Regions from separate parts of the Clostridium estertheticum genome, predicted to be linked through region 1. Evidence: a T-box and tRNA genes for the amino acid it is inferred to sense, from the RefSeq annotation. Region 1 holds a T-box; the other holds one or more tRNA genes.
The links. The T-box of region 1 lies ahead of pheS (phenylalanine--tRNA ligase subunit alpha). A T-box ahead of a tRNA ligase gene usually reads a tRNA of that ligase, here a tRNA-Phe.
Positions count from the first base shown of each region.

Region 2: it encodes a tRNA-Phe, which carries the amino acid that the T-box ahead of pheS (phenylalanine--tRNA ligase subunit alpha) is inferred to sense. The anticodon was not compared.

Region 1 is NZ_CP015756.1:3,786,785-3,791,794, forward strand. Features, by position in the region: gene pheT (phenylalanine--tRNA ligase subunit beta) at 1-2,286, opposite strand, end outside; gene pheS (phenylalanine--tRNA ligase subunit alpha) at 2,376-3,395, opposite strand; T-box leader at 3,466-3,678, opposite strand; gene A7L45_RS17730 (TrmH family RNA methyltransferase) at 3,753-4,538, opposite strand; gene A7L45_RS17735 (potassium channel family protein) at 4,551-5,010, opposite strand, start outside.
Region 2 is NZ_CP015756.1:69,490-74,499, reverse strand. Features, by position in the region: gene A7L45_RS00395 (YitT family protein) at 1-814, opposite strand, end outside; gene A7L45_RS00390 (uracil-DNA glycosylase) at 1,021-1,710, shown strand; tRNA gene A7L45_RS00385 (tRNA-Phe) at 1,743-1,818, opposite strand; rRNA gene rrf (5S ribosomal RNA) at 1,824-1,940, opposite strand; rRNA gene A7L45_RS00375 (23S ribosomal RNA) at 1,999-4,937, opposite strand.

The DNA of each region.
Region 1 (5,010 bases):
CCTTCTGTAAACTATAGCATAGGCTATACTTTTTTTACCCTCTGCTATCTGCTTACCCTTATATACATCAAATAACTTAACACTTTCTAAAATATTACCACCTTGCTTTACAATTACATCCTCAATGTCTTGAACTAAAACTTCATCATCAACTAAAAGAGCAATATCTCTTGTAACAGCAGGAAATTTTGGAAGTGATTTATACTTATTATTTAAATCTGTATGTTTATATAATATATCCAAGTTTAATTCTGCGACATAACATCTTGGTAACACCTCATAGTTCTCTGAAACACTCGGATGAATTTCTCCAACCACGCCTACAAATTCTCTCTTCACATACAAATTTGATGTTTTTCCTGGATGATAAGTATGATTTTCACTTTCCCTTTTATATGATGCATTTTTTATTCCCAAATTATCCAATACATTTTCAACGACACCCTTTAAATCCAAATAATCAACATTTCCATACATTCCTATTGTTAATATATTTCTTTCCTCTGGGAGCTTATCTAAATCAGCACTAGGTATATAAACCTTACCTATCTCAAACAACCTAACTTCTTCATTATTTCTTGAATAATTTCTTGATAAGCAGTCCATCATAGATGCTATAGTCGTAGTTCTCATTATGCTATAATCTTCACCTAGTGGATTCTTTATAGTAACTACCTTCCTTAATTCACTCTCTTCTGGTACTAAAAGCTTATCAAATATTTTAGGACTTACGAAAGAATAACTTATTGATTGATTAAGTGAACTTGCAGTTAAAGAAAGAACTACTCTATCTTCTAACTTTTGCTTCTCACTTTTCCCACTTTTTGAAGTTTCGCAATTAGGTAATGTAGATGGTATATTATCGTAACCATATATTCTAGCTATTTCTTCTGCAATGTCCTCTCTAATGTTAATATCAGATCTATGTGTTGGCGCCTGTACAATTAAAAAATTACCTATTATCTCAGTAGTAAGTTCTAATCTATCGAGATATGATTTCATATCATATTTAGATATATTTGTTCCGAGGAAAGTATTAATCCAATTTATATCCACTTCTAAAGTATGAGATTTAATTATTTTAGGATATACATCTATGCACCCCTGCATTATTTCACCAGCACCTAATTCTTCTACTAAATGACAAGCCCTATTAATTGCCATTTCAGCCATATTAGGATCCAAATCTTTTTCAAATTTTGAAGATGCATCAGTTCTTAACAATAATTTTTTCGATGCAAGTCTTATATTAACTCCATCAAAATTTGCACCCTCAAATATTACACTTGTGGTGTCTTCTTTAATTTCTGAATTAAGACCTCCCATTATACCTGCAAGTCCTATAGTTCTATCTCCATCTTTTATGGTTAATATACTGTCATCTAACTCTCTTTCTTTTTCATCCAATGTTATAAATTTTTCACCATTACTCGCTCTTTCGATGGCTATGTTATTAGTAGTAATTTGCCTAGCGTCAAATGCATGCATAGGTTGACCAAGCTCAACCATAACAAAGTTTGTAATATCTACTATGTTATTAATAGGTCTGATTTCAGCTTCTATAAGTCTTTCTTGCATCCACTGCGGTGATGGCTCAATTTTTACATTTTTTATACCCTTTAACATATATCTTTTGCATAACTCATCTTTAACTTCTACCTTATAGATATCCTCTACATTCTCCCCTGCAGTAGCTTTATAATCAAGAGCTGGCTTTCTATATTCTGTGCCTAATGTTGCGGCCGTCTCTCTAGCTATTCCTATAATACTAAGACAATCTGCTCTATTAGAAGTTATCTCAAAATCTATTAGAACGCTTTGAAGATTTAATACTTCTTTTATATCTTTACCAAGTGGTGTATCCTTTGGTAGTATCATTAACCCCTCTACAGGTTCATCCACAGCTATTCCAAGTTCTTCCTCAGAACAGAACATACCATTGGATAATATACCACGAAGTTTGCCTTTCTTTATTTTTGCTCCTCCATGTAGCGTTGATTGATGAAGTGCTACCGGTACAATATCATTTTCTTTCATATTGGTAGCTGCTGTAACAATTTGTGTTGGTGCACTAAGTCCTATATCTACCTGACATACAACTAATTTATCAGCATCTGGATGACTCACAATTTCTATTATTTTTCCTGTAACAACATTTTGAATTTCAGCACCCGAAATAATAACTTCCTCAACTTTTGAACCAGACAAAGTTAATTTGTCACCGAGCTCCTGTGGTGAAATATCTATATCGACATAATCTTTAAGCCATTTAACTGGAACTTTCATAATATATCCTCCTAGCATTTGTGTTAGTACAAAACAAGTATTAATTGTTTCGCCCCTTGTAACTATATAATTACCAAATAATTATTAATTTAGAATTGTTTTAAAAATTTCATATCACTTTCATAAAGTGCGCGAATATCGTCTATTCCGTAATTAAGCATTGTAATTCTATCAAGCCCAAATCCAAAAGCAAAACCACTATAAACTTCTGGATCAATTCCACAATTTCTTAAAACATCTGGATGAACCATTCCACAACCCAAAAGTTCTATCCAACCGCTTCCACTACAAACCTTGCATCCTTTACCCTTGCACACAAAACAAGTAGCATCCATCTCAGCTGAAGGCTCTGTAAATGGAAAGTGATGTGGTCTAAACTTTGTTTCCATCTTATCTCCAAACATCTTTTGCGTAAATAATTCTAACGTTCCCTTTAAATCAGCAAATGTAATTCCCTTATCTACTACTAATCCTTCAATTTGATAAAAAATTGGCGAATGAGTAGCATCTGCTGCATCTGACCTGTAAACTTTACCTGGTGAAATCATTTTTATAGGTGGTTTCTGCAATTCCATAGTTCTTATTTGTACTGGTGATGTTTGAGTTCTTAAAACCACACTATCATTTATGTAAAAAGTATCTTGCTCTCCCCTTGCAGGGTGGTTTTTAGGTATATTTAATGCTTCAAAATTATAGTAATCTGTTTCTACCTCAGGACCCTCTTCTATTACAAATCCCATAGATAAAAATATGTCATTAATTTTTTCAAGTGTTAGCTCAAGTGGATGTCTTTTACCTATTGTTTGTTTTTTTCCTGGCATAGATATATCTATAACTTCACTTTTTAGCTTTAATTCGTTTTCTGCTTGCTTTAATTTGTCTGAGGCTTTAGTTATAATTGATTCAATATCCTCACGAACCTGATTTGCTAGTTTCCCAATGACTGGTCTTTCTTCATTTGATAGCTTACCCATACCCCTTAATATTTGCGTAAGTTCACCCTTTTTCCCTAAATACTTAACCCTAACATTTTCTAATTCTGTTTTAATATCTGCTCCTTTTAATTCTTCTAAAACTGCAGCTTTTATCATTTCCAACTTTTCTTTCATAATGAAAACTCCCTTCATATTTGTGTAATATATTTACATTTTTTTATAAAACAAAAAAAACCATCCCCAATAAAGGGACGGAATATCCGCGTTACCACCCTAATTGACTAATAAATAGTCCTCTTAGATAAATTTATCGGTTCTACCCGCTAGCAGTTACTTTATTTCACTGTTAGAACTCCAGAGTGAACTTCAATATAAAAATTATTTTCGAAGCTCTCAATCTAAGGCTTCTTATCCCTGTAAACATTTTTATATTTACTATCTCCATCACAGTTTATTATTCTTCGTTAATTTATGAAAGTATACAAAACATTATAACCATAACTACATAAAATTTCAACTATGAATTTATAACTATATAATATTTTTTTGTCTTACAACTTCATACATCATAATCGATGATGCTACTGCTACATTTAATGATTCTGCACCACCAGGCATAGGAATTTTAATTTTCAAATCACATATCTCATAAACTTCATCACTAATTCCATTTCCTTCATTTCCAACTGATATAATAATTTTGCCTTTTAAGTCTATATCATAAAAGTTTTTATCAGTATCGAGTGAACTAGTTACTAATTTAAATCCACTCTTTTTAAGTTTTTTAACTAGTGATAAATCATTATCATAAATAATAGGTATTTTAAAAATAGAACCCATTGTAGCCCTTAATGTTTTCTCATTATAAATATCCACAGTTCCCTTTGTAAGTATAACTCCCAGGGCCCCTGCAGCATGGGCAGTTCTAATTATAGTTCCCATATTTCCTGGATCTTGAATCCTATCTGCTAACATATAAAATCCATTGTCATACTTGATTTCTACAGGTTTATTTCTAACCGATGCAATAATCCCTTGTGGATTATCTGTATCGCAAATATTTTTAAATAAACTATCACTAACACCATAAACTTTAGTATTTACCTGCAGCTTATTTTTCATACTGGAGTTCTCAAATTTAACCTCGCCTCTAGCACTTATAAATATATGTACCACTTCAAACCCTGAGTCCAGAGCCTCTTCTACAAATCTAAAACCCTCAACTAAAAACATATTACTACTTACTCTATACCTTTTTTCCTTTAATTTCCTAATATCTTTAATCAATAAATTATCCTTACTCTGAATATATTCCAAACGAAGTACCCCTTATTTAACTAAATTTTCTAATGCATTTAATTCTTCAATGCTACCTATAGCCACAATAATATCTCCAGGTTCAATAATATTATCGGCTGATAGAGAAACATCAACATCATTATTTCTTTTTATAGCCATTACATTTATTCCATATTTAGCTCTTATATTTAATTCTCTAAGTGTCTTGTTATGCCATTCTATCGGACTCACAACCTCAGCAATACTATAATCAGGCGATAATTCTATATAATCTAATATATTTGATGACACTAAATTATGAGCAACACGTTCACCCATATCTCGCTCTGGGAAAACAACTCTATCTGCACCTATTTTATATAATACTTTAGCATGTAATGCATTTGTTGCCTTTGTAATTACATATTTTACTCCCAATTCTTTAGCCAATACTGTTGCCAAAATACTAGATTGAATATTATCACCTATACCAATAACCGCACAATCGAAA
Region 2 (5,010 bases), 1.0 Mb from region 1:
AAGCTCCTTGATCTATTGATTTTATTACTCTTTTAATTTGTGGTAATTGTCCTAAGGAAACAACACAATACATTATATTTTTCTTATGACTAGTGTATGCACCTTCCCCGTATAATAGAGTTACTCCTCTATGGCAATTATCCATTATCGCATCACTTACTTCTTTTTCTTTTTCTGATACAATTAGAAGCATTTTTCGACGATTTAACCCATTAACAACTTTTTCCATGACAGTAGAATTAATATACATAGAAATTAAAGTATATAATCCAACTCTAAAATTAAATATTACAGATCCAACAGCCACAATCAAAACATTTATTGCAAAGATTACTGTGCCTACTTCTATCCCATATTTCTTTTTAGCATATACAGCTACAATATCCAGGCCCCCTGTAGATCCTTCATTAGAAAAAATGATTCCAAGACCTATCCCTGAAAGCGCTCCCCCATATATACAATATAGTAGCCTATAAGACTCCTCAACCGGGGCGAGAACATTATTTAAGTGCACTGTAATAGTCAAAAAAACTGATAACGATATTGTTCCTAATATTGTAAATACAGTGAATTTCTTATTTATTTTAAAAATACTTAATATAAGCAGTGGGATATTTAATACTAATATCGTCGCACCCATAGGAAGATTAAATGTATACTGCAGCATTAACCCTATTCCCGAAATGCCTCCACTAAGAAGTTTATTTGGAATTACAAATAGATTTATTGCAATAGCTAAAATTAAACTTCCTAAAATAATAAGAAATATTTTTTTAATTAAATCTTTTAAATCATTACTAGCTATCTTTTGCATAGCTTATCCTCCTTATCTTATACTTGACTAGCATACAACTATTGGTTATTTTATGCACTATTTTTATATTCGATATAATTATATACCATTTAATCCTTAAAATATTAAATACAACTGTCTTATACTTTAACTTCTTATTAATTTAAATAAACCACTTATTTTAGCCAAATAAAAATATTTATGATACACTTAAGTGAGGTGATTTTATGAATAATTTATTAAATAATTGGAATGAACTTTTATTAGATGAAGTTAACAAAGATTATTATTTAAAATTGAAATACTTTTTAAAAGAAGAATATGAAAGTTCTTTGATATATCCTGAATTAAAGGATGTATTTAATGCACTTAAATATACTTCATATACTGACGTAAATGTTGTTATACTTGGTCAAGACCCTTACCATGGTCCTAGTCAAGCTCATGGCTTAAGCTTTTCTGTAAATCCAGGCGTAAGGATTCCCCCTTCATTATTAAATATATATAAAGAATTAAATACCGATTTAGGTTGTTATATACCAAACACCGGTTATTTAAAGAAATGGGCTGATCAAGGCGTTTTATTATTAAATACAGTCCTTACCGTTAGATCCGGAGAGGCTAATTCTCATAAAAACAAAGGTTGGGAAAATTTTACTGATAAAATTATCACTTTGTTAAATGAGAAAACAAAACCTATAGTTTTTATTTTATGGGGTAATAATGCTCAATCAAAACAATCTCTTTTAACAAATCCAATACATTACATAATAAAGTCTGCTCACCCAAGTCCATTATCTGCATACAGAGGTTTTTTTAACAGTAAACCTTTTTCTAAAACTAATAGTTTTTTGTTATCAGTAGGTGAAAAGGCAATTGACTGGCAAATTAATAATTATTCTGATAAAAAACGCTAAAAAAAACGTCTTAGAATTATCTAAGACGTTTTTGGTGGCTAAACCCGGAATCGAACCAGGGACACGAGGATTTTCAGTCCTCTGCTCTACCGACTGAGCTATTTAGCCATGTAACCTGGCGACAACCTACTCTTCCACAAGGTCACCCCTGCAGTACCATCGGCGCATTGAAGCTTAACCTTCGTGTTCGGTATGGGAACGGGTGTTACCTTCAGGCCATAATCACCAGATGAGAATATAAATATTCTCTCAAAATTGCACAGTGTTTTCGCATTTTATTATTATATCTTGGTCAAGCCCTCGACTTATTAGTATTAGTCAGCTGAACATGTTACCATGCTTACACCTCTAACCTATCAACCTGGTGGTCTTCCAGGAGTCTTACTTGCACCACACTTACGTGTGGACAATGGGAAATCTCATCTTAGGGTGGGCTTCACGCTTAGATGCTTTCAGCGTTTATCCCTTCCAAACATAGCTACCCAGCGATGCCACTGGCGTGACAACTGGTGCACCAGAGGTTTGTCCATCCCGGTCCTCTCGTACTAAGGACAGCTCCCTTCAAATTTCCTACGCCCGCGACGGATAGGGACCGAACTGTCTCACGACGTTCTGAACCCAGCTCGCGTGCCGCTTTAATGGGCGAACAGCCCAACCCTTGGGACCTACTTCAGCCCCAGGATGCGACGAGCCGACATCGAGGTGCCAAACCTCCCCGTCGATGTGGACTCTTGGGGGAGATCAGCCTGTTATCCCCGAGGTAGCTTTTATCCGTTGAGCGATGGCCCTCCCACGAGGTACCACCGGATCACTAAGCCCGACTTTCGTCCCTGCTCCACTTGTAAGTGTCGCAGTCAGGCTCCCTTCTGCCTTTGCACTCTTCGCGCGATTTCCAACCGCGCTGAGGGAACCTTTGGGCGCCTCCGTTACTCTTTCGGAGGCGACCGCCCCAGTCAAACTGCCCACCTAACAATGTCCTGTGACCAGATTCATGGCCTCCAGTTAGAACCTCAGTACTGTCAGGGTGGTATCCCAAGGATGACTCCACACAGGCTGACGCCCATGTATCTTAGTCTCCCACCTATCCTGTACAGACAATACCGAAATTCAATGCTAAGCTACAGTAAAGCTCTACGGGGTCTTTCCGTCCAATCGCGGGTATCCAGCATCTTCACTGGAACTACAATTTCGCCGGATGTACTGTTGAGACAGTGCCCAAATCATTACGCCATTCGTGCGGGTCGGAACTTACCCGACAAGGAATTTCGCTACCTTAGGACCGTTATAGTTACGGCCGCCGTTTACTGGGGCTTAAGTTCATAGCCTCGCCGAGAGCAAGCTCTCAGCTAACTAATCCCCTTAACCTTCCAGCACCGGGCAGGCGTCAGCCCCTATACATCAGCTTTCGCTTTAGCAGAGACCTGTGTTTTTGCTAAACAGTTGCTTGGGCCTATTCTCTGCGACCTACTTACGTAGGCACCCCTTCTCCCGAAGTTACGGGGTCAATTTGCCGAGTTCCTTAACAGTAATTCTTCCGATGGTCTTAGGATTCTCTCCTCACCTACCTGTGTCGGTTTGCGGTACGGGCACCAATATCCTCGATAGAGACTTTTCTTGGCAGCGTGGAATCAGATACTTCAGCAATAAATTGCCTTCCCCATTACATCTCAGCGTTAAGAGCAAACGGATTTGCCTGCTTGCTCCGCCTAAATGCTTAGACACACATCCAATAGTGTGCACATCTTATCCTCCTGCGTCATCCCATTTCTAATAACGTCCATTGGTGGTATCGGAATATCAACCGATTGTCCATCACCTACGCCTTTCGGCCTCGGCTTAGGTCCCGACTAACCCTGAGAGGACGAGCCTTCCTCAGGAAACCTTAGGTTTTCGACCGTTAAGATTCTCACTTAACTCTCGCTACTCATGCCAACATTCTCACTTCTGTACCGTCCACCACTCCTTACGGTATGACTTCAGCCAGTACAGAAAGCTCCTCTACCGCTTACACAATTGTGTAAACCCATAGCTTCGGTGGTAAGTTTTAGCCCCGGACATCTTCGGCGCAGGATCTCTTGACTAGTGAGCTATTACGCACTCTTTGAATGAGTGGCTGCTTCTGAGCCAACATCCTAGTTGTCTTAGAAATCCCACATCCTTTTCCACTTAACTTACACTTTGGGACCTTAGCTGATGGTCTGGGCTGTTTCCCTTTTGACTACGGATCTTATCATTCGCAGTCTGACTGCCGAAATAAAAGTATATGGCATTCGGAGTTTGATAGGGTTCAGTAACTGTTGTCAGCCCCTAGCCCATTCAGTGCTCTACCTCCATTACTCAATTAATCGACGCTAGCCCTAAAGCTATTTCGAGGAGAACCAGCTATCTCCGAGTTCGATTGGAATTTCTCCGCTATCCACAGCTCATCCCATGGTTTTTCAACACCAACGTGGTTCGGACCTCCACGGAATTTTACTTCCGCTTCATCCTGGCCATGGATAGGTCACCCGGTTTCGGGTCTACGACATGCAACTAGAACGCCCTATTCAGACTCGGTTTCCCTTCGGCTCCGTACCTTAAGTACTTAACCTTGCTACATATCGTAACTCGTTGGCTCGTTCTACAAAAAGCACGCCGTCACACATAAAAAGTGCTTCGACCGGTTGTAGGCACACGGTTTCAGGTTCTATTTCACTCCCCTTCCGGGGTTCTTTTCACCTTTCCCTCACGGTACTTCTTCACTATCGGTCACTAGGTAGTATTTAGCCTTGGGAGGTGGTCCTCCCAGCTTCCCACAAGGTTTCACGTGTCTCGTGGTACTCTGGATTAGATCTGACTGTTCTTCCTTTTCATTTACAGGCCTATTACCTTCTGCGGAGCAGCTTTCCAGCTATCTTCAATTAAAGAATTGCAGTATTTATGATCTATCCTCAACCCCTAAGTCAAAGACTTAGGTTTGGGCTCATTCCCTTTCGCTCGCCGCTACTTAGGAAATCGATATTTCTTTCTCTTCCTCCGGGTACTTAGATGTTTCAGTTCCCCGGGTGTACCTCTGCATACCTATTTATTCAGTATGCAGTACATAGTTGTTACTATGTGGGTTCCCCCATTCGGAAATCTTTGGATCACAGGCTATTTGCGCCTACCCAAAGCTTATCGCAGCTTAACGCGTCCTTCTTCGGCTCCTAGTGCCAAGGCATTCGCCATGCGCCCTTTGTAGCTTGACCTTTGATTCTGTTTATTTTCATAAACGTTTTGTTTCTTAATATTAATTTTGCGAAATCATAATAAATTAACCTA